DNA from 4 places in the Streptosporangium sp. H13245 genome. Region 1 is predicted to be linked to each of the others. Evidence: riboswitches for the same ligand, from Rfam matches in the RefSeq annotation. Region 1 holds a riboswitch; each other region holds the start of a gene.

Region 1 (5,740 bases):
ACCACGCTCGTCGCCATCTGAGGCTCGTAGGCGGTGTAGGCCGTCACCACGGCGGCCGTCGCGAACCCCGGCCAGGTGCAGCGGCGCACGAGCGGACCGGCGAGAACCCACTTCTCACCGATCAGCCGCGAACGCAACACCCGCCGTACCACCTCCACCGCCACGACGGCGGCGGCCACGGAAGCAATCATGATGATCCAGTTGGACACTTAAGGGGTCCCCCTCGACGTCTTTCATCCTCGTCGTTCTCTTGCCTGGATCACCAGCTAATCAGAAGGATTCGTCGAATGTGACATTCCCTTCGACGGCTATCTGGTAAGCCGAAACCCGTCGTTCGAAGAAGTTGGCCAGCTCCTGCACGTCCTGCAACTCCATGAACGCGAACGGGTTGGCCGTGCCGTACCGGACGGGCATCCTGAGCCTGACCAGGCGCTGGTCGGCCACGTACTCCAGATACCCGCGCATCTGGTCCACGCTCATCCCGAGCAGGCCGTCCCCGCACAGGTCGGCCGCGAAGGCCAGCTCGGCCGCCACCGCCTCCTCGATCATCCGGGTCACCTGCTCGGCGAGCTTGTCGTCGAACAGCTCGGGCTCCTCGGCCCGTACGGTCTCCACGACGCCGAAGGCGAACTCCATGTGCATGGACTCGTCGCGGAACACCCAGTTCGTCCCGGTGGCCAGGCCGCTGAGCAGGCCCCGGGAGCGGAACCAGTAGACGTAGGCGAAGGCCCCGTAGAAGAACAGCCCCTCGATGCACGCCGCGAAGCAGATCAGGTTGAGCAGGAACGCCCGCCGGTCCTCCCGCGTCTCCAGCCGGGTCAGCCCGCCGAGCGAGTCGATCCAGCGGAAGCAGAACTCCGCCTTGTCCCGGATCGAGGGGATGTGCTCGACCGCGGCGAAGGCCTTGACCCGCTCGTCGGGATCGGGCAGGTAGGTGTCCAGCAGGGTCAGGTAGAACTGGACGTGCACGGCCTCCTCGAACAGCTGCCTGCTGAGATACAGGCGCGCCTCGGGGGCGTTGAGGTGCTGGTAGAGGTTGAGGACGAGGTTGTTGGCCACGATCGAGTCCCCGGTGGCGAAGAACGCCACGAGGCGGTTGATCAGGTGGCGCTCCTCGGGCGTCATCCTCGCCAGGTCCGCCAGGTCGGAGGTGAGGTCCACCTCCTCGACGGTCCAGGTGTTGCGGATCGCGGCCCGGTAGCGCTCGTAGAACTCGGGGTAGCGCATCGGCCGCAGGGTGAGATCCATGCCGGGATCGAGCAACATCGGGATACTGCCTTTCTCAAAGCTTTCGAAAAACCCTGCGAAGGAACCGGGACGGCTACTGGCAGGCGTCGCAGTACTCGGGGTTCTCCAGGGAGCAGGCGACGGCCTCGGGGTCGAGGGCGGCCCGCTCCACCGGCGCCGCCACGGTGGCCTGCGCGATCCGGGTCGCCGGGCGCGAGCGCAGGTAGTAGGTGGTCTTGAGGCCCGACTTCCATGCGTAGGCGTACATCGAGGAGAGCTTGCCGATGGTCGGCGTGGCCATGAAGAGGTTCAGCGACTGCGACTGGTCGATGTACGGGGTGCGCGCGGCGGCCAGGTCGATCAGCGCCTTCTGCGGAAGCTCCCAGGCGGTCCGGTAGAGCGCCTTCAGGTCGGCGGGGATCTCCGGGATGTCCTGGACGGAGCCGTCGGCGCGCTTGATCGCGTCGCGGATCAGCGGGGTCCACAGCCCACGGGCCTGGAGGTCGCGGACGAGATAGCGGTTGACCTGGAGAAACTCCCCTGAGAGGGTCTCGCGCTTGAAGACGTTGGAGACCTGCGGCTCGATGCACTCGTAGCAGCCCGCGATGGAGGCGATCGTGGCCGTCGGCGCGATCGCGATCATCAGCGAGTTGCGCAGGCCGGTCGCCGCGACCCGCTCCCTGATCTCCGCCCACTCCGCAGACCCCGCCGCCCCGTAGTGGTCGGGGTGCAGCACCCCGGCGGCGGCCCTCGTGTCCTCGTACGAGGGATGGCGGCCCCGCTCCACGGCCAGGTCGGAGGAGGTCCGGTAGGCGGCGAGCGCGATCTCCTCGGAGATCCTGGTGGACAGCTCCAGGGCGCGCGGCGAGTCGAACGGCAGCCGCAGCGTGAACAGCACGTCGGCCAGGCCCATCACGCCGAGCCCGATCGGGCGCCACTTCCGGTTGGCCGCCTCCGCCTCGGGGGTCGGGTAGAAGCCCAGGTCGATGGTGCGGTCGAGGAAGCGCACGGCGGTACGGACGGTCGCGCGCAACCGGGCCCAGTCGACGGTCTCCCCCGCGAGCGTAGAAAGGTGGGCGGCGAGGTTGATCGAGCCGAGGTTGCAGACGGCGGTCTCCGCGTCGCCGGTGACCTCAAGGATCTCGGTGCAGAGGTTCGACAGGTGGATGACGTTCTCCGGCCTGGCCGTCTGGTTGGAGGTCCGGTTGGCCGCGTCCTTGAAGGTCATCCAGCCGTTGCCGGTCTGGGCGAGCGTGCGCATCATCCGCCCGTACAGGGTGCGGGCGGGGATCTGCCCGGTGAAGCGGCCCTCGGCCTCGGCGGCCCGGTAGGCGTCGTCGAACGCGGAGCCGTACAGGTCGGTGAGGTGCGGGACCTCCTTGGGGTCGAACAGCGACCAGACGCCGTCGGCCTCGACCCGGCGCATGAACTCGTCGGGGATCCAGTTGGCCAGGTTCAGGTTGTGCGTGCGGCGGGCCTCCTCGCCGGTGTTGTCGCGCAGCTCCAGGAACTCCTCGACGTCGGCGTGCCAGGGCTCCAGGTAGACGCAGGCCGCGCCCTTGCGGCGGCCTCCCTGGTTGACCGCGGCGACGCTGGAGTCGAGCGTGCGCAGCCAGGGCACGATGCCGTTGGAGTGGCCGTTGGTGCCCCGGATCAGCGAGCCCCGCGAGCGGACCCTGGTCCAGGCGATCCCGATGCCCCCCGCGTACTTCGACAGCCGCGCGACCTGCCCGTAGCGCTCGTAGATGGACTCCAGCTCGTCGCGGGGCGAGTCGAGCAGGAAGCACGAGGAGAGCTGGGGCCTGCGGGAACCGGAGTTGAACAGCGTGGGCGAGCTGGGCAGGTAGGACAGGGTGGCCATGAGCGCGTACAGCTCGGCGGCCTCCTCGACGGTCTCGGACAGGCCGCAGGCCACCCGGAGGAAGAAGTGCTGCGGGCGCTCCAGGACCTTGCGGGTCCGCGGGTGGCGCAGCAGGTAGCGGTCGTAGACGGTACGCAGCCCGAAGTACTCGAACCTGGCGTCGGCCTCCGGATCGACCAGCGCGTCCAGGACTCCGGCGTGGGCGGCCACGAACTCCGCGAGCCCGTCCTGGACCAGCCCCGCCTCGTGGGTCGCGGCGACGGACTCGGAGAACCGGCGGACACCGTGCTCGGCGGCCTCGTCGGCGATCAGCTCGGCCAGCATCGCGGCGGCGAGCCTGGAGTTCTCGGGATCGGTGATCACCCTGGCGGCGGCCTCGTCGATGGCCAGCCTGCGCCCATCCGCCACACTTCCGGCGTTCCCGGCGTTCCCTGCGTTTCCGGTGTTCCCTGCGTTTCCGGTGTTCCCGGCTTTCCCCGCGCTCCCGACGACACCGTTCCCCGTCGCGGTCGCCACCGCGCTCCCGACGACACCGTTGTCCATCGCGGCCGTCACCGCGTTCCCGGCACTCCCCGCGCTTTCCGCGCTCCCGACGACACCCTTGTCCATCGCGGTCGCCGCCGTGCTCCCCGTCGCGGTCTCCGCCAATGCCTGTGTCACGTAGTGCCCCTCGCTCGATCGGACTTCCCCGTACGGCTCCGCCGGATGGGCACGCGTCCGCGAGCGATCCCGGGCACGCCGGATCGCCTCGTTCCGCGGGCCCTCCCACGAGGCCCTGGACAATCACGTCACCGGCAGGTCTTCGGACTCACGGGCGCACTACACACGCCTACCGGCCGTCGCTTCCCAGGCATGGTTCGCCCAGTGCTCAATGACGGCTTTCGTTCCCGCTCACCGCTGCGGGGCAGTCCCGGAGTCTCACCGGGTTCCCTCTTGCCTCGCCCCTCGCGGGGCGAACCAGCAACGAGCAGGATCCTACATCTAGGGGCGCCTGACGCAACTACCCCAACAGGTTGTGGCGGAGGACTTCAACAGCCCGAGCTCGTGCAGCACACCGCGAGTACGGGCCGTCTCGGTGAAGAGCCACTGGCGGAACTCGTCGCCGCTGAGATAGACCCGGCTCCATCCGTGGGACGCGCACAGGGAACGCCAGCGCGGCGCGGCGTCGATCCTGTCACACAGGGCGATCGCGGCGTCCCGGTCCCCCGGGCTCATGTCCTTGGGGCCCAGCAGGCCGCACCAGTCGCTGTACTCCAGGCGGACGTCGACCTCCATGAGCGTCGGCGCGTCGATCCCGTCGATCCGGGTGCCGGAGGAGACCACCAGGGGCCGCAGACGGCCCGCGACGATCTCGGACCGCAGGGCGCGCGCCGATCCCAGCAGGGCCGCCACCCCTCCGGCCTGGAGCGCCTCGGCGGCGTCCTCGGGGGCGAGGTATCCGGCGTACTCCAGCAGCCGGGTGTCCACCCCGAGGCATTTGCCGATCATGCCGTAGAGCACGTGGTCGGAGCCGCCCTCCAACCGGCCGCCGACCGTCAGCCCCGCCGGGTTCCGGCGCAGCCGCGCGACGAACTCCTCGAAGGTGCGCAGGCTGGAGCCGGAGGGGACGACCAGGACCGCCCAGTCGCCGACCAGGCGGGCGAGGGGGGTGGAGGCGTTCACCACGGGGACGGTGTTGGCGATCTCCGCGGCGGCCACCATCGGCATCGCGGTGACGAGCAGCCTGCCCTCGCGGGCGAAGGGGCCCTGGAAGACGCCGAACGCGTCGCGCGGGGCGGATCCCAGGGCCCCCGTCCGCTCGACGGCCATAGCGGTACGCGCCAGCCCCGACTGGACCAGAACGGTCGCCAGCCTGCCCGCGATCCCGTCCCAGCCGTGGCCGTCGGCGCTCGGTTCGAGGACGGACAGGCGCTTCACCGCCGGATCGGCGCCGCCGGTCGCGTCGCACCCCGCGGCGACCACGGCCCCCGCCGCCAGTGCGAAAAACCCCCTACGGCGCATAAGCGCCCCTTCCCCCAAGAACCCCCCATACTTGAGGTTACTGCTTCATCACCTTCTGTGATGAAGTGGGGTATGCCGGAACTCCCGCCCGTACCCGGACATGAGCCAGGAAGTCACTCCACCGTGACGCTCTTGGCGAGGTTCCTGGGCTTGTCGACGTCCCGTCCCAGCGCCACGGCGGCATGGTAGGCGAAGAGCTGGAGCGGGATCGAGAGCAGGATCGGGTCCAGCTCGGTCTCGTTCCTGGGCACCACGACGCAGTCGTCGGCCAGCTTGGGATCGGCCGCGCGGTGGCCCACCATGAGCACCCGGCCGCCCCTGGCGCGGATCTCGCCCAGCGTGGTGAGGTTCTTGTCCAGCAGCTCGTCGTCGGGGACGATCGCCACCGTCGGCATGTCCGGGCCGATCAGCGCCAGCGGCCCGTGCTTGAGCTCGCTGGCCGGGTACGCCTCGGCGTGCACGTACGAGATCTCCTTGAGCTTCTGCGCACCCTCGCGGGCCACCGGGTAGCCCCTGACCCGGCCCACGAACATCATGCTCGGCGACTCGGCGTACTTACCGGCCAGCTCCTTGATCTGCGGCTCCAGCGCCAGGATCTCCTTGATCTGGTCCGGCAGCCTCCGCAGGCCGTCGCAGATCCTGCGGCCGTCG
Region 2 (5,740 bases), on a different contig from region 1:
GCGATCATGCCGCCGTGGTACTGGAAGTAGTCGTCGGAGTCGGCGATGTCGTGCTCGCGGGTGTCGACGTTCTTGGCCGCCACGGCGATCCTGCGGTAGGCCGTCTCCATGTCCTGCCTGGCGGGCACCCCGTCGACGCCCCGGCCGTAGGCGAAACCACCCCAGACCGCGTACACCTCGGCGAGGTCGGCGTCGTCACGCCAGTTGCGGCTGTCGATCAGCGGCAGCAACCCGGCCCCGTACGCGCCCGGCCGGGAGCCGAAGATCCGCATGGTGGCCCTGCGCTCGTCGCCGTGCCCGGCCTGGTCGGCGAGCACGTGCGCCCGCACGTAGTTGAGCTCCTCGGGCTCCTCCAGCCCGGCCGCCAGCCGTACGGCGTCGTCCAGCATCGCCACGACGTGCGGGAAGGCGTCGCGGAAGAAGCCGCTGATCCTGACGGTGACGTCCACGCGCGGGCGGCCCAGCTCGGTGGCGGGGATGGGCTCCAGGCCGGTGACGCGGCGCGAGGCCTCGTCCCAGACCGGCCGCACGCCGAGCAGCGCCAGCACCTCGGCGACGTCGTCCCCTGCGGTGCGCATGGCACTCGTCCCCCACACCGACAGCCCGACCGAGCGCGGCCAGTCGCCGGTGTCGGCGCGGTAGCGCTCCAGCAGGGAGTCGGCCATCGCCTGGCCGGTCTCCCACGCCAGCCTGCTCGGCACCGCCTTGGGGTCGACCGAGTAGAAGTTGCGGCCGGTGGGGAGCACGTTGATCAGCCCCCGCAGCGGCGACCCGCTCGGCCCCGCCGGGACGTAGCCGCCGTCGAGGGCGTGCAGGATCGCGTCGATCTCGTCGGTGGTACGCGCCAGCCGGGGCACGACCTCGACGGCGGCGAACCGCAGGATCCGCTCCACCGTCCCCAGGTCCGCGCCACCGGCGTGTGCACCGGACCCGCCGCCCTGAGCGGTCACGCCGGTCGAACCGGTCGTACGGGTCAAGTCGGTCTCGTGGCCCGGGTCGGTTACTTCGGTTACTTCGGTTACTTCGCTTGAAGCGGTCGAGTCGGTCTCGCTGTCCGGGGCGGTGCCTTCGGTCCGGGGCTCCGTCCGGCCCAGGATCGCGGCGGTCACCTCCCCGGCCGCCGACGGGTCCCAGCCGCGTTGCTCCATGGCCTCGACCAGGGCGCGGGCCAGGGTCTCGGCCTCGTCGACGCCGATCCGTCCCGCACTGCCGTCCTCGGCCAGGCCCAGGGCCTCGCGCAGGCCGACGAGCGCCTCGCTGCCCGCCCACATCTGCCGGGCGCGGAGCATGGCCAGCACCAGGTCGACGCGCGGCTGCCCCTCGGGAGCGACCCCCAGCACGTGCAGGCCGTCGCGGATCTGGACATCCTTGACCTCACACAGCCAGCCGTCGATGTGCAGCAGGAAGTCGTCGAACTCGGCGTCGTGCGGGCGGTCGGCGACGCCGAGGTCGTGGTCGAGCCTGGCGGCCTGGATGAGCGTCCAGATCTGGGCGCGGATCGCGGGCAGCTTGGCCGGGTCCATCGCCGCGATGGAGGCGTGCTCGTCGAGGAGCTGCTCCAGCCTGGCCATGTCCCCGTAGCTGTCGGCGCGGGCCATCGGCGGGACGAGGTGGTCGACCAGGGTGGCGTGGGCGCGGCGCTTGGCCTGGGTGCCCTCGCCGGGGTCGTTGACGAGGAACGGGTAGATGAGCGGCAGGTCGCCGAGCGCGGCGTCCGGGCCGCAGGAGGCCGACATGCCCGCTGACTTGCCGGGCAGCCATTCCAGGTTGCCGTGCTTGCCCACGTGGACCACGGCGTGCGCGCCGAAGCCGTCGGCCAGCCAGCGGTAGGCGGCCAGGTAGTGGTGGCTGGGCGGCAGGTCGGGGTCGTGGTAGATCGCGATGGGGTTCTCGCCGAAGCCGCGCGGCGGCTGCACCATGACCACCACGTTGCCGGAGCGCAGCGCGGCCAGCACGATCTCGCCCTCCGGGTCGCGCGACCTGTCCACGAACAGCTCGCCGGGCGCCGGGCCCCAGTGCTCCTCCATCCGGGCGCGCAGGTCCGCGGGGAGGGTGGCGTACCACTCGGCGTACCGGCTCGCCGCGATGCGCACCGGGTTCCCGGCGAGCTGCTCCTCGGTGAGCCAGTCCTGGTCCTGCCCGCCCGCGGCGATCAGCGCGTGGATGAGCGCGTCGCCGTCCTGCCCGGTCACCCCGGGCAGCTCGTCCTCGGCGCCGATGTCGTACCCGCGCTCGCGGAGCGCGGCCAGCAGCCGTACGAGGCTGGCCGGGGTGTCCAGGCCGACGGCGTTGCCGATGCGGGCGTGCTTGGTGGGGTAGGCCGACAGCATCAGCACCAGCCGCCGCTCGGCGGGCGGGATGTGCCGCAGCGTGGCGTGGCGCACCGCGATGCCCGCCACGCGCGAGGCCCGCTCGGGGTCGGCCACGTAGACGGTCAGCCCGTCCTCGTCGATCTCCTTGAAGGAGAACGGCACCGTGATGATCCGCCCGTCGAACTCGGGGATCGCGACCTGGGTGGCGGCGTCCAGCGGGGACAGGCCGTCGTCGTTCTCCGCCCAGGAGGCCCGGCTGCTCGTCAGGCACAGGCCCTGCAGGATCGGCACGTCCAGTTCGGCGAGCGCGCCGACGTCCCAGGCCTCGTCGTCCCCGCCCGCCGACGCGGTCGCCGGTCGGGTGCCGCCCGCGGCGAGCACGGTCACCACCAGGGCGTCCACCGTACGCAGGACCTCCACCAGGCCGGGCTCCGCGGTGCGCAGGGAGGCGCAGTACACCGGCAGCGCCCGCGCGCCCGCGTCCTCGATCGCCGAGCAGAGCGCCTCGACGAAGGCGGTGTTCCCCGCCACGTGGTGGGCCCGGTAGTAGAGCACCCCGACGACGGGCCCGTCCTGGTCGCGCGCCTCGCGCTCCAGCGTCCCCCACGTGGGGGTGGGCTCGGGCGCGGCGAACCCGTGCCCGGTGAGCAGCAGCGTGTCGGACAGGAAGTGGTGCAGTTCGGTCAGGTTGGCCGGGCCGCCGTGGGCGAGGTAGGCGTGCGCCTCGGCGCAGACCCCGCCGGGCACGGTGGACAGCTCCATCAGTTCGGCGTCCGGCGCCTGCTCGCCGCCGAGGACGACGACGGGCCGGGGTCCGGCGAGCAGGGCGTCCAGGCCCTCCTCCCAGGCGCGGCGCCCGCCGAGCAGGCGGACCACGACCAGGTCGGCGCCCTCCAGCAGCGGCGGGAGGTCAGCGGCGGCGAGCCTGGCGGGGTTGCCGAGCCGGTAGTCGGCGCCGCTCGCGCGAGCGCTCAGCAGGTCGGTGTCGGAGGTCGAGAGCAGGAGGATCACGCGCCACACTCCAGGAGAGGCAGGGCGGTACGGCCCAGGGACGCCACATCGTGGCCGGGGAACGGCGATGTCATATCGCGGTGAAGGAACGGCGATGCCACGGTGTGATCGGGGGTCCCCGGTGTCACGTCGTGGCGAGAAACCCGCGATGTCGCGGCGTGGTGGACCCGTGATGCCATGTCATGGCGAGGGGCCCGCGACTCCATGGTGTCGCGGAGGGATCGCGATGTCACGTCGTAGTGAGGGAACGGCGAAAAGCGCACGGAGCTTCCTCCCTCGGGGTCCTCGCCCCGGGTCGTCGTCGGCCGCGACGGCTGGAGTCTCCTGGCTCCCGGATCGGTGCTCACCCCGGCCTTCCCGTCCGTCGGGACAGTGGCCCGGGTGGGGTTCGCTCCCCGGTTACAGTGGCGGGACCGCGCCGGAATCACACCGGCTTCCTCCCTTTGCCGTCGCCACCGATGACACTACGGCAGTCCGGTTCGATGCAAGAAACTGGCGTTAACATCCTCTGAGTGTCCATAGCCGACTTTTCCGGACGATCGCGACTCGACGCGTGCCCCGGGGCGCTCCAGGTCCATGCCGCCGCGGACGGCGGCCTGGCCCGCGTCCGCGTGCCCGGAGGCCGCCTCACCCCCTCCCAGCTGCGCGCGCTCGCCGACGCCGCCTCCGCGTGCGGCGGCGGCGTCATCGAGCTGACCTCCCGCGCGAACGTCCAGGTGCGCGGCCTCGCCCCGGAGAACCCGGAGAGCCCGGAGAATCCAGACGGCGACGGCGGTACGGAGAACGAGTTCGCCGCCCGGATGGCGCGGGCGGGCCTGCTGCCCTCTGCGACGCACGAGCGGATCCGCAACATCCTCGCCTCCCCGCTGACCGGGCTCACCGAGCCTGCTGGGCTCAGCGGGCTGACCGGACCGGGCGGCGCGTACGGCACGGACCGTCCGGGCCACCCGGGCGGCGGGATCGCCGACGTCACCCCGCTGATCGGCGAGCTGGACCGGCGGCTGTGCGCCCGGCCCGCCCTCGCCGCCCTGCCGGGGCGGTTCATGTTCGCCCTCGACGACGGCCGGGGGGACGTGGCCGGTCTGGGCGCGGACGCGGGGATCCTGCCGACGGGGCCGGACGAGGCCGCGCTGATCCTCGCCGGAACCGACAGCGGCCTGCGCGTCCCGATGGGCGAAGCCGTGACCGCTCTGCTCGCCGCCGCCGAGGCGTTCCTCGACGAGTTGGTCACCCGGGACGTCACCGCCTGGCGGATCGCCGAACTCCCCGACGGCCCCTCCCTGATCGCCGCCCGCGTGCGAACCGCCCTGGGGATCCCCGGTACGGCGCCCTTCGAACCGGTGAGACCACGGGTCGTGACCCTCGGTCCGGTCGGGGTCGTCGGGAGCACGGACGTGACCCGTACTGGAGCCGGGGCGTGGTTCGGAGGCGGAGCCGGGGCGGGTTCCGAAGGCGGAGCCGGAGCGGGTTCCGGATCCGAGGCCGGGGTGGGGTTCGGAGCGGGAGCAGGGTCCGGATCTGGGGCCGAGGCCAAGGCCGGGGCCGGAGGCGGCGTCGGGAACGGGACCGGGAACGGGAACGGGGGCGCACGGGTCGCGCTCGGGGTGGCGGTCCCGCTGGGGCGGCTGACCTCCGCGTCGGCACGGCTGCTCGCGGACGTCGCCTCGGGCGGGGAGATCCGGCTCACGCCGTGGCGGGGCGTGGTTCTGCCCGGCCTGGACGCCGCCGAGGTGGCGGGTACGGCCGCCCGGCTGGAGGCCGCCGGGCTGGTCGTCGACCCCGCCTCCCCGTGGATCGGCGTGACGGCCTGCACCGGCCGTCCCGGCTGCGCCAAGTCCCTCGCCGACGTCCAAGCCGACGCGGCCACCGCCATCGGCATGGCCCCGACGTCCGTGGCACCGCCGTTCACGGCCCCAGCCGGTGACGGGCCATCCGAAAGCGGGCTCTCCGTAAGCAGGCCGTCCGGAAGCGGACCATCCGAAGACGGACCCTCCGAAAGCGAGCCGTTCGAAGACGGGCCGTCCGGAAGCGGACCGTTCGAAAGCGAGCCACCCAAAAGCGGGCCGTCCGAAGACGAGCCGCCCGGAAGCGGACCGTCCGAAGACGAGCCGTCCGAAGACGAGCCGTTCGAAATCGAGCCATCCGAAAGCAGACCGTTCGGAAGCAGGCCGTCCGTGGCCCCGCCGTCCGGGAAGGGGGCGGGCACCGATACGCTCCCCGTGCACTGGGCGGGCTGCGCCAGGCGCTGCGGTCGTCCGAGGGGGCGGGTCGCGGACGTGGTCGCCACCGGCGACGGCTACCGCCTGGAACTGGACGGCACCGGCCTGACCTGCTCCGGCATCGAGGAGACCGCGGCCGCGGTGGCGGCCGCCAGAGGGGAACTGTGATCGACTACGTCCGCGACGGCGCGGAGATCT
Region 3 (5,740 bases), on a different contig from region 1:
AGCGCGCCTCGGCCAGTTCCGCGGCCCGGACGCAGTAGCCGACGGCCCTGGGGGACCCGGCCCGCGCGTAGTGGTAGGCGAGCGCCGTGACGTCACCGGTGCCTTCCAGCGCGGCGGCGACGCGGGCGTGCATGCGGGTCGCCCGCAGGCGGCTGACGTCGGCGACGAGCGTGTCGCGGACGAGGGCGTGGACGAACCGCACCCGTCCGGGTCCCGGCTCGCTCAGCAGCCCGGCGATCACGCCCGCGTCCAGCGCGTCCAATACGCCGTCCTCGTCGGTTTCGGCGGCGTTCACCAGCACGTCCACCGAGCTCTCCCGGCCCGCGACCGCGGCCAGCCGCAGCACGGCCACGCCTCCCTCTGGCAGCCGCGCGAGGCGGCGCCGCAGCACGTCCCGTACGCCCTCCGGGACCTCGGAGAGGGCGACCAGCGCGCCCTCCCCGTTCAGCAGCCGCGCGCTCTCCCGCACATAGAACGGGTTGCCGCCGGTGCGCTCGGCGATTCCGGCGACGGTCTCGTCGTCGGCCTCGCACTCGTCGCGTACGAGCCGCGCGACGGCCGCGTCGTCCAGGCCGCGCAGGGCGAGCCGGAGAGGCGTGGCACGCGCGAGAAAGGCCAGCGTTTCCGTGAGGTGACCGCCCTCGTCCGCACGGTAGGCCGCGACGACCAGGATGGGGGCCCGCGTGCCGAGGCCGCCGCCGAGCAGCTCCAGCGTGGCGGCGTCCGCCCAGTGCAGGTCGTCCAGTACGACGGCGACCGGGCGCTCCGCGGCGACCGTCGCGAGCCATTTCCACACGGCCTGGCGCAGGCGGAACCGTCCCGCGGTGGCGTCGGCGTGCACCGGCCCGGTGTCGGTGAGCAACGGCGCGAGGTCGTCCGCGAACCCGCCCGGGGACGCGGTCGCGGCGACGGCCCTCAGCGCCTCGGTCCAGGCCCACGCGGGCGGCGCGCTGTCGACCTCGGGGCAGTGACCGGCGGCGACCAGCCATCCGTCACGTTCGAGCCGCCTGCCGAGGTGTTCCAGGAGCGTCGACTTGCCGAGCCCGGCCTCGCCGGTGACAAGGGCGACGCGGGTCCCGTCGGCGGTGGCCTCGGCGGCGGCCGTGACCAGTGCCGACAGCTCCGCCTCGCGTCCGACGAACGAAGCCGTCTCCCGGAGAGGGGCCGTCCGCGGCGGTGGGTCGGTCTGTGGTGGCGGGGCGGTCTGCGGAGGCGGGGGTACGGCCGCGCGCAGGACGTCCGTACGCCGGGTGAGGATCGCCTCCTCCAACGCCGTCAGCTCCGGGCCGGGGTCGAGCCCGAGCTCCTCGGCGAAGACGCCGCGGGCGCGGCGGAGCGTCGCCAGCGCGTCGGCCTGGCGGCCACTGCTCCACAGCGCCAGGGCGTGCAGCCGCCAGCCCTCCTCGCGGAGGGGCTCGTCGCGGGTGAGCCGCCCGGCCTCGGGAACCACCGAGGCGGGGTCGCCGGATCGCAGGCCCGCCGCGACGTGCAGCTCGGTGGCGACCAGGCGCAGCTCGTTCAGCCGGGCCGTCTCGGTGGCGGCCCACGGTTCGTCGGCGACCTCGGCGAACGCCGGTCCCCGCCACAGCCCCAGCGCCTCGGCGAGCCGTGCCCGTGCGGCGCGCGGGTCGGTGGCCGTACGGGCCTGGCCGAGCAGGTCCTCGAACCGCCACGCGTCCACCGACTCCGGCGGCAGCCGCAGCGCGTAGCCGGGCGACGCGCTCACCAGCAGCCGGGCCGGCGTGCGCGGCGGGCGCCCCGGCTCCAGCAGCCGCCGCAGGTTGGACACGTACACCTGCAGGGACATCAGCGCCCGCGCGGGCGGCTCCCCGCGCCACAGGTCCTCGATCATCCGGTCGACCGGCACGACCTGCCCGCGCGCCGCCACCAGCAACGCCAGCACGCCTCGCTGTCGCGGCCCGCCGAGGTGGACGGCCTCACCGTTCACCTCGATCGCGAACGAGCCCAGCACCCGAATGAAACCCATGATCCGCACATCGTACGTGGCCCGCTCCAAACCACTTCCAAACCCCCTCCAAATACCCGGGAGCAGCCTGAACACGTCACAACCGATGAAGGGCGGGAACAGATGAGCGTCAACACCCAGGAGATGGAGATCGTCCACCGCGTCTTCCGGCGTGAGTCACGGCTGCTGGTGGAGCTCGTCGCGGCCGTCACCCCGGGCGACACCGCCCGCGCCAAAGTGATCTCCGGTCACTTCCGCGACTACCGGCTGGGCCTGCACAACCACCACGAGGGCGAGGACGAGCTGCTGTGGCCGCCGCTTCTCTCCCGGGTGGACCTGAAGGCCGACATCGTCCTGCGCATGGAGGCCCAGCACGAACGCGTCGCGGCCACCCTGGCCAGGCTGGACGCCGTGGTCCCCGCCTGGGAGGCCACCGCGGGCGCCGACGAACGCGACATCCTCGTGGCCGCCCTCGTCGAGCACCGCGCGGTCCTGCTGGAACACCTCGACGACGAGGAGGCCACCCTGCTCCCGCTCGCGGCCGAGCACCTCACCGAGCGGGAGTGGGCCTCCCTGGGCGACCACCTGGTGCACAACACCCCCAAGCTCACCCTGCTCACGCTCTTCGGCGCCGTCCTGGAAGACGCGAACCCGGCCGAGCGCGCCGTCGTCCTCAGGGGCCTCCCCGCCCCGGTCCGCGTCATCTGGCACGTCATCGGCCGCCCCCGCTACGCCCGCCGCATCCGCCGCGTCCGCGGCTGAACCCCGCCCCGCCCCGCTCTGAACGTCACAAGGAGAATCATGTCGCTGAAGAACGTCAACACCGCCCTGGCCACCGCCGGTGCCCTGTTCATCCTCTACATCGGGGTGTCCTACGTCCTGACCCCCGAGACGTCCGCCCCGGACTTCGGCCTGCCGAGCTGGCCCTCCGGCGACGGCGACGGCTTCCTGGTACTGAAGGGCATCCGCGACATCGTGTCGGGCCTGGTCATAGGCGTCCTGCTGCTGACGGGCCACCGCCGGGCCCTGGGCTGGGTCCTGCTGGTGGAGGCCGTCACCCCGCTCGGCGACATGGTCAACGTACTGGCCCACCAGGGCTCCACGGCCGCCGCGTTCGGTATCCACGGCCTGACCTCGGCGCTGGTCGCGGTCACCGGCCTGCTGACCCTCCGCGAGACCGGCAAGGCCCGTAGCGCCCACGAGGCCGCCGCCCCGGCGCCCGCCGTACGGGCCGCCTGACGTCCGTACGCCCCGAAGGGGTGGCCCGGCCACACGGCCGGGTCACCCCTTCGAACGCGGGAAGCGCACCGGGTGGTGCGCGCTTTGTCGTTGATGGGTGGTGTGCGAGCATGGTCGGCGTAGGCGAGCGCGGAACGAGGAAGCCGGTGTGAATCCGGCGCGGTCCCGCCACTGTGATCGGCGAGCGAACCCCGACGAAGCCACTGCCCGGGACAACGGGTGGGAAGGCCGGGAGGAGCGTTGACCCGAGAGCCAGGAGACTCACGCGGTCGCCACCTCGCGGAAGTTGGGGCGGATCTCCCCAAGAGAGGAACGGTGCTCGCCATGCCTGGACCCCGGCCCGGACTGCCGCCCGCCGCACCGTCGGCGGTGTCGGCGGCGGTCGCCGACGTCTCCACGATCAGCGGCTACTTCGACCTCGGGATCGGCCCCGCCGAGGAGGGCTGGCGGCCGCTCACCGACCTGCTGACCGGCCCCGGACCCCTGCGGGAGCGGATCACCGACGTCGCCGGACGCCTGGGAACCGACGAGCTTCGGATCGCGGCCTCCATCCTGTTCCAGGGCCTGGCGGCCCGGCTGTGGTCACCGGTCATCGGCGCGGCGGTGACGCACGACCTGCTCCTGGACCTGGACCCCGCCCGCGTCCACTGGCGGGCGGCGCCCAGCGGGCCGCTGCCACTGCGGGCCGAACGCCCGACCGGCTGGCAGGTCCTCGACCCCGCCCGGATCGCCGAACCGCTGCACCGCACCGTCCTGACCGAGCTGCTGGAGCCGCTCGCGCGGACCGTACAGGAGATCGTGAAGATCGCCCCCGGCCTGCTGTGGGGCAACGCCGCCTCCGCCCTGGCCGGAACCATCCGGACCGTCGCCCGCCAACGCCCCGAACTCACCGCGCGAGCCGTCGCGCTCGGCCGCGAACTGCTCACCACGGGAGTCCTCCGGGGCAGCGGCGACCTGGTCGAACCCGCCCCCGGACAACCGTTCTTCGTCCGGCGCAGCTGCTGCCTGTACTACCGCCTGCCCGAAGGCGGCAAATGCGGCGACTGCGCCCTCATCGACCCCGACACCCGCCGCGAGCAGTGGGCGCTGACCCTGCGGCAGGCCGGAGAACCCGCGTGAGCCACGACGAAGAGCGGCACGCAGGGGCTGTCCGGTCGCCGCAGCCGTCACACCGGTTCGGACGGGTCGGACGAAAACCGGGAGAAGGCTCGCCAGCGCCACAGGTAGCGGGGGAGCCGCCGGAGGGCGACGGGCCGGGGCCAGTCACCGGCCCGGAACCACGCCTCGGCACCGCCGTCGACGACGATGACGCTGCCGCTCATGAACGCCGCCGCGGGCGAGAGCATCATGATCACCCAGTCGGCGAGGTGCCCGGGGTCGCCCACCTCGCCGACCGGGTTGGGAAACGAGTGGAACGCCCTGGCCGCGAGCGGGTCCGCCAGTTCCTCGTCGAGGATAGGAGTCTTCACCGGTCCCGGGGCGATCACGTTGAGCCTGATCCCGGCCCCGGCCCACGCCGGGGTCACCGCCGCCCGCCGCGCCCAGTCGGTCACCGCGAGCTTCGACGCCGCGTAGGCGAAGTTGGGGGCGGCCCGCCCGTACATCCGCGCCCTTCGCACCGCCCGGTCGATGTTGCCCGCGCGGATGGCGCGGAACACGTGCCGGGGCACCGCGGGCATGACGGTCGGCGAGTTGCTGCCGAACACCACGGCACGGGCGTCGCCGCTCGCCGCGAGCGCGGGCCGCAGGGCGGTCAGCGGCTCGACCGAGCCCAGGTAGTTGGTCTGCGCGATCCTCCGTACGCGGCCGGGGCCGGGCAGGGGCCCGATCCCGGCGGCGGCGACCGCGCCGTCGAGTACGCCACCGGACCGGTCGAGTATCCCGGCGGCCGCCGCCGAGCGGCCTTCGGGGGTCGCGAGGTCGGCGACGACGTCGACGTCACGCAGATCCACGCCGATCACGGAATGCCCGGCGGCGCGCAGCCGCTCGGCCACCGCGGCGCCCATCCCCGACGCCGAACCCGTCACCGCGTAGGTGCCCATCAGTCACCACTCGGGAGGACGGCCGCCGCGACGATGACGTTGCCGACGATGGTCGCGGTGACGGTGCGCGCGACCGCCTCTGCGGCGGCCCCGGCTCCCCAGTTGCCCTGCTCAAGCTGCTTGGCGCGGGTGATCACCGGAGAGGTCCAGGGGATCTCGCGATGGAACTGGGGCAGGGTCCCGCTTCCCGAGAGCAGCGCCCCGAGGGCGGCGACCCGGCGCCGGGGTTCCGCGCCGTCGACGAGGACGTCCCGTACGTCGGAGAGGAGGCGTGCCCGGCGACCGGTTCCGCCGTCCTCAAGGACCTTCGTGTCGAACAGGCCGAGCGTCCTGCGGCTCGCGCGCCGGATGTCGCCGCGTTCGACGAGCCGGTCGAGCAGCGGGCCCCGCAGGGTCGGCCCGATCGCGGCGAGCGCCGTCTGGACACCCCGGGGTTTTTCCGCGAGGTAGTCCCACGCGGATCGCAGGATGCCGTCCGACGGCGGGTGGTCCG
Region 4 (5,740 bases), on a different contig from region 1:
TACGGGCCTCGTGCGGCCCGTCGGGGCAGCCGGGGTCGGGGGCGGCGGGGTCGCAGGAGAAGCGGCAGCCGGGCACCACCTCGACGGGCGGCAGGAGGGCGGCCAGTGCCCGCACGATCGTGGACTTGGCGGTGCCCTTCTCCCCCCTGACCAGCACTCCCCCGACGCGGGGGGAGACCGCGTTGAGGATCAGCGCGAGTTTCAGGTCCTCCAGCCCCACGATCGCGGTGAAGGGATAGCGGGAGTCAGGCACCTTCGGGATCTCCTTTTCTGCGGCCGAACAGCCAAGCGGCCGATTAGCCGGATGGCCAGGTCACCGGGTCGTCACGTCAGCCGGGCCTTCGGGTGTTCACGTCGTCATGGGGAGTAGCTGAGCCGCCAGCGCCCGCCGCGTCCGGTGAGCGTCACGCGGGCCAGCGGCGCGACGTCGACGCGCCAGAAGGCCTGGGCGGGGGCGCCGAGGGCGTGGACGACCGCGGCGCGGATGATCGCCGGGTGGGTGACCGCGACGGCCCTGCCGGGAGCGCGGGCGGCGAGCCAGCCCGACACCCTGGCGAGGAGCGCGGTGACCGGTTCCCCGCCGTGTGGCGCCGCGCCGGGGTCGCCGAGCCAGGACGCGAGCGCCTCGGGTTCGGCGGCCTCGACCTCGCCGAGCGTCAGGCCGCTCCAGCGGCCGTAGTCGCAGTCGGCCAGCAGCGGGTCGGGCTCGGCCCGCAGGCCGAGCGCCGCCGCCGTCTGGACGCAGCGCAGCTCGGCGGGACAGGCGGCGGGGCCGGGGCCGAGGTCCCGCGCCATCGCCTCGGCCCGGCGCAGGCCGCGTTCGTCGAGTGGTTCGTCACCCGGGAACGCGGCCCGTACCGTCGCCGAGGTGGAGGCGTGGCAGACCAGGAGCAGGCGGGTGACCCCCGAGGGGGTCGTCACACCGGGCCGCGCCTGCGGGCGGCGAAGGCGAACAGCGCGCCGACGCCGGTCCAGAAGACCACCTGGGTCCCGATGGAGGCGACCCTGAAGTCCCACAGGAGGTCGGCGGGGAAGCCCTGGGGCACCTCCGAGATCTCCGGCAGGAGGATCCAGGCCGCGACGACGGGGATCAGCACGGTGGCGCCCGCCGCCAGCCAGCGCACCCACGGTTCGCTCCGCGCGGCGTAGCGGTAGGCGGCGGTGCCCGCGGCGACGGCGAGGATCCCGATGACCACGGCGACCAGGTAGAGCACGGTGCGCTGGTTGATGGTCTCCGGATCACCGACGGCCGGTGGGTTGGCGGGATATTTCACGAAAGGGATGAGAACGACGGAGGTGAACGCGGCAGCGGCGAGGGTGACCGCGAGCACCGGTTCCGAGCGGGGTCCCGCACGGCCGCGTACGGCCGCGTAGACGAGGGAGAACAGGCCCCCGACCGCCAGGCCGTACAGGCCGAGGGCGAGGAAGAGCCCGAAGCGCTGCCCGTCCCTGCTGACCAGGGCCTCCTCCTCGTCGTGGGAGTGGGCCGCGGTCGCGGTGTCGTCGTGTGATTCGGCCGGGGCGGCGGCCGCGGCGGCCGCCTCCTCCAGCGCGATGGCCTGGTCGATGCGCGGTTCGCCGACGGTGTAGGCGAAGACGGCCGCGAGCAGCCCTGCGAGCAGTCCGACGACGAGGCCCCGGACGATGAGTTTGGTGATCACCGATGGCTCAGTGGCACGGTACGCCGAGCAGGTGGCGCCCGTCGTGCATGAGTTCGTGCAGGTAGTTTCCCGCCTGGGAGATCGCTCCCTGGTCGAAGGTGACCAGGTAGGCGAGGAGCAGCAGCACCGGTACGGCGAGCAGCCAGCGGGTGAGCGAGGGCCATGGGATGGGCTGGTTGTGCGGTGCCGAGATCTGGCTCACGGCCACCTCCTCCGGGATTGACGCGTCCCTTTTCGTAGGTCGGTGGCGGCCGAGTGTGACCTGACTCCCGGCTCCTGGGAGCCGGTTACAGTGGCGCGACCGCACCGGAATCTCACCGGATTTCCCTCGCACCGCCACAAAACACCCGGAACGTATCCCGGTTCTCCGTCCTCCGTCAATCCGGATGTCCGCTTTGACGGGATCCGGTGTTCCAGAGTTTCCCGACGGCCCCGGACACGCCGAGGGGGGAGGCGGCCCGGCCGGGCCGCCTCCCCCCTCTCAGGAGGTCACTGCTCGCCGGTCAGCGCCGTCACCAGCTCCGCGGCGGTACGGCAGCGGTCGAACAGCTCGCCCACGTGGGCCTTGGTACCGCGCAGCGGCTCAAGGGTGGGGACGCGCTGCAGCGACTCGCGGCCGGGGATGTCGAAGATGACCGAGTCCCAGGAGGCCGCGGCCACCGACTCGCTGTACTGGCTCAGGCAGCGTCCGCGGAAGTAGGCACGGGTGTCGTTGGGCGGCACCTCGATGGCCCTCTGCACCTCTTCCTCGGTGACCAGGCGCTGCATCCGGCCCCGGGCGACCAGCCGGTTGTAGAGCCCCCGGTCGGGACGGATGTCGGAGTACTGGAGGTCGACGAGCTGCAGGCGCGGGTGCGACCAGGGAAGGCCGTCACGGGTGCGGTAGCCCTCCAGGAGCTCCAGCTTGGCCACCCAGTCGAGCTCCCCGGACAGCTGCATCGGGTCCTCCGCCAGGCGGGTGAGGACCGACTCCCAGCGCTCCAGGATGTCCTTGGTGGGCTCGTCCAGGCCGTTGGCGCTGCGCTCCTCGGCGTACTTGCGCGCGAGCTCCAGGTATTCCATCTGGAGCTGCACGGCCGTCAGCCTGCGGCCGTCGCGCATGGAGATCTCGTACTTGAGCGTGGGGTCGTGCGAGACCGCGCGCAGGGCCTGGACGGGGTTGTCCACCGCGAGGTCGCGGGTGAAGTAGCCGTCCTCGATCATGGCCAGGACGAGCGCGGTGGATCCCAGCTTCAGGTAGGTCGAGATCTCCGACATGTTGGCGTCGCCGATGATGACGTGCAGGCGGCGGTATTTCTCCGGGTCGGCGTGGGGCTCGTCCCGGGTGTTGATGATCGGCCGCTTGAGCGTCGTCTCCAGGCCCACCTCGACCTCGAAGAAGTCGGCCCGCTGGCTGATCTGGAAGCCCTCGCCCCGGGAGTCCTGGCCGATGCCGACCTTGCCCGCGCCGGTGACGACCTGCCGGGAGACGAAGAACGGCGTCAGGTGCCTGACGATGTCGGCGAACGAGGTGGCCCGGCGCATGAGGTAGTTCTCATGGCAGCCGTAGGAGGCGCCCTTGTTGTCGGTGTTGTTCTTGTAGAGCTGGATCGGGGCGTTGGCCGGCATCGCCGAGGCGCGGACCGCCGCGTCGTGCATCACCCGTTCGCCCGCCTTGTCCCAGATCACCGCCGCCCGAGGGTTGGTGCACTCGGGCGTGGAGTATTCGGGATGGGCGTGGTCCACGTACAGCCGGGCCCCGTTGGTGAGGATCACGTTCGCCAGGCCGAGGTCCTCGTCGGTCAGCTGGCTCTGGTCGGCCACCTCCCGCGCGAGGTCGAACCCTCGTGCGTCCCGCAGCGGGTTCTCCTCCTCGAAGTCCCACCGCGCGCGCCGCGCCCTGGCCGCCGAGGCCGCCAGATAGGCGTTCACGACCTGAGAGGAGGTCACCATCGCGTTGGCCCCCGGCTGTCCGGGCACGGAGATGCCGTATTCGGTCTCGATGCCCATCACCCGCCGTACCGTCATGCGCACCCTCTGTTCGTCAGGGACTGATTCTCTCCGTGGTATCTATTCCCGACCCTAGACCCTTCACTATGCCCGGTGGTCGGACAGTTATGGCACCGAAGCCTTTTCGCCCGTTGCGAGGGGGAACGAGGAGAGCGCGGGGAGCTGTGACGGGGAAGGGGATTCGCCCCTCCGCCGCCTCCGGGATTTGACGAACTCCTGAAGCGGGCGCTCGGCCACCCGGTACACCAGGTAGGAGAACGCCATCGCGGCCAGCACGGTGACCAGGGCGGTCAGCGGGGGCGGCAACACGTCCCGCAAGGCCGGGATGATCAGGACCGCGGCCGGGGTGTGGAACAGGTAGAGCGGGTAGGTGAGCGCGCCCAGGACGACCAGGCCGCGCCAGCGCAGCCACCCCAGCCAGCCCAGCGCCACCATCGCCATGAGCACGTAGAAGCCGATCACGGTGGCGATCACGGCCCACTCGGGCACGGGCATCGCGGCGTAGCCGACGTTCTCCACCCGCCCGGCCACCCGGTCGATCGCCGCGCTGACGGCCAGGCCGCCGCTGATCCCGGCCAGGCACCACAGGACGAGCCTGGGCCCGAACTTCGTCATCAGGAAGAACGCCATGCCCCCGACGAAGTACGCCGCGTACTTGGGCATGATCACGAGATCGACCCACGCCTCGTCGCTCCCGGCGAAGAACCCGGCCGCCAGCAGCCAGACGCCCATGAAGACCAGGCAGCGGTTGAGCGTCACCCCGGTGATCACCAGGATCGAGATCAGCACGTAGAAGCGGAGCTCCACCCAGAGCGACCAGTAGACGCCGTTGGCGTCGTAGACGCCGAAGGCCCGCTGGAGCATCGTCAGGTTGATCCCGTACTCGCCGAGGCCGAGCTTGGGGTCCAGGGCCTTGGCGGCGGTCAGCCCGTAGACGGCGGCGGTGACGGCCACGCTGACCCAGTAGGCGGGATAGAGCCGCACCAGCCGGGAGAGGGCGAACGCCCCCAGGCCGCGTCCCCAGATGCTCATCAGGATCACGAAGCCGCTGATCATGAAGAACAGCTCGACGCCAAGGATGCCGAGCCCGGAGAGGGTGGAGATCGCCGGGAACAGCTCGGCCGGGCGCTCGCCCCACACCGAGGCGAAGGCGATGAAGAAGTGGAAGGCGAGCACCGCCATGGCGGCGAAGAAGCGCAGGAGGTCGAGTTCGGCGAGGCGGCCACTTCCCCGAAGCGCCTCGCGGGACCCCGTGCCGTTCACCGGGCGGCCGGTCCGGAATGTTCACGCACGCCACTTGGACGGCGTCTCGATCATTCGGGTTCCCTGTGACCGCTGTCTATTTCTGTCCACTTACGGGACGGATGTGAAAAGAGATACCGACCTACATCAACAAAAAGGATGAAACAGGACATTAAATACGTACGGAAAATCAGCCGGAGACGCCGGCGGCGCGGCCCCCGTGCGGGGGCCGCGCCGTCGGTCACGCGTGGCGGTAGATCTACAGATACTGACCGGTGTTGGCCACCGTGTCGATGGAGCGCCCGGCCTCGGTGCCCTGCTTGCCCGTCACGAGGGTACGGATGTAGACGATCCGCTCGCCCTTCTTGCCGGAGATGCGGGCCCAGTCGTCGGGGTTGGTGGTGTTGGGCAGGTCCTCGTTCTCGGAGAACTCGTCCACGCAGGCCGCCAGGAGGTGCTGGATCCGGAGACCCTTCTGGCCGGTCTCCAGGAACTGCTTGATCGCCATCTTCTTGCCGCGGTCGACGATGTTCTGGATCATCGCGCCGGAGTTGAAGTCCTTGAAGTACAGGACCTCCTTGTCGCCGTTGGCGTAGGTCACCTCGAGGAAGCGGTTCTCCTCGCTCTCGGTGTACATCCGCTCGACGACCCGCTGGATCATGCCGGAGATGGTCTCCTGGCGGTTGGAGCCGTGCTCGGAGAGGTCGTCGGTGTGGAGCGGCAGCTCGGGGATGAGGTACTTGGAGAAGATGTCCTTGGCCGCCTCGGCGTCCGGCCGCTCGATCTTGATCTTGACGTCCAGGCGGCCGGGCCGCAGGATCGCCGGGTCGATCATGTCCTCGCGGTTG

Evidence for each region. Region 1 has a riboswitch for cobalamin ahead of ACW9TB_RS13820 (ribonucleoside-diphosphate reductase subunit alpha). Riboswitches for the same ligand answer to the same signal wherever they lie in the genome.
Region 2: it holds a riboswitch for cobalamin, as region 1 does, so the genes downstream of both, cobN (cobaltochelatase subunit CobN) here and ACW9TB_RS13820 (ribonucleoside-diphosphate reductase subunit alpha) in region 1, are expected to answer to the same signal.
Region 3: it holds a riboswitch for cobalamin, as region 1 does, so the genes downstream of both, ACW9TB_RS35460 ((2Fe-2S)-binding protein) here and ACW9TB_RS13820 (ribonucleoside-diphosphate reductase subunit alpha) in region 1, are expected to answer to the same signal.
Region 4: it holds a riboswitch for cobalamin, as region 1 does, so the genes downstream of both, ACW9TB_RS29445 (CbtB domain-containing protein) here and ACW9TB_RS13820 (ribonucleoside-diphosphate reductase subunit alpha) in region 1, are expected to answer to the same signal.

Annotation. Positions count from the first base shown of each region.
Region 1 is NZ_JBSZKT010000006.1:180,851-186,590, forward strand. It holds gene ACW9TB_RS13810 (mechanosensitive ion channel family protein) at 1-209, opposite strand, end outside; gene ACW9TB_RS13815 (ribonucleotide-diphosphate reductase subunit beta) at 271-1,266, opposite strand; gene ACW9TB_RS13820 (ribonucleoside-diphosphate reductase subunit alpha) at 1,322-3,748, opposite strand; cobalamin riboswitch at 3,865-4,065, opposite strand; gene ACW9TB_RS13825 (Bug family tripartite tricarboxylate transporter substrate binding protein) at 4,070-5,089, opposite strand; gene glmS (glutamine--fructose-6-phosphate transaminase (isomerizing)) at 5,203-5,740, opposite strand, start outside.
Region 2 is NZ_JBSZKT010000012.1:19,794-25,533, reverse strand. It holds gene cobN (cobaltochelatase subunit CobN) at 1-3,323, opposite strand, end outside; cobalamin riboswitch at 3,619-3,789, opposite strand; gene ACW9TB_RS19860 (precorrin-3B synthase) at 3,836-5,710, shown strand; gene ACW9TB_RS19855 (precorrin-8X methylmutase) at 5,707-5,740, shown strand, end outside.
Region 3 is NZ_JBSZKT010000045.1:31,663-37,402, reverse strand. It holds gene ACW9TB_RS35475 (BTAD domain-containing putative transcriptional regulator) at 1-1,987, opposite strand, end outside; gene ACW9TB_RS35470 (hemerythrin domain-containing protein) at 2,090-2,728, shown strand; gene ACW9TB_RS35465 (DUF4267 domain-containing protein) at 2,768-3,205, shown strand; cobalamin riboswitch at 3,289-3,484, shown strand; gene ACW9TB_RS35460 ((2Fe-2S)-binding protein) at 3,530-4,324, shown strand; gene ACW9TB_RS35455 (SDR family oxidoreductase) at 4,372-5,247, opposite strand; gene ACW9TB_RS35450 (GOLPH3/VPS74 family protein) at 5,247-5,740, opposite strand, start outside.
Region 4 is NZ_JBSZKT010000029.1:10,700-16,439, reverse strand. It holds gene ACW9TB_RS29460 (VWA domain-containing protein) at 1-262, opposite strand, end outside; gene ACW9TB_RS29455 (histidine phosphatase family protein) at 358-921, opposite strand; gene ACW9TB_RS29450 (CbtA family protein) at 918-1,661, opposite strand; gene ACW9TB_RS29445 (CbtB domain-containing protein) at 1,669-1,863, opposite strand; adenosylcobalamin (AdoCbl) riboswitch at 1,881-2,014, opposite strand; gene dop (depupylase/deamidase Dop) at 2,151-3,668, opposite strand; gene ACW9TB_RS29435 (acyltransferase family protein) at 3,756-4,913, opposite strand; gene arc (proteasome ATPase) at 5,152-5,740, opposite strand, start outside.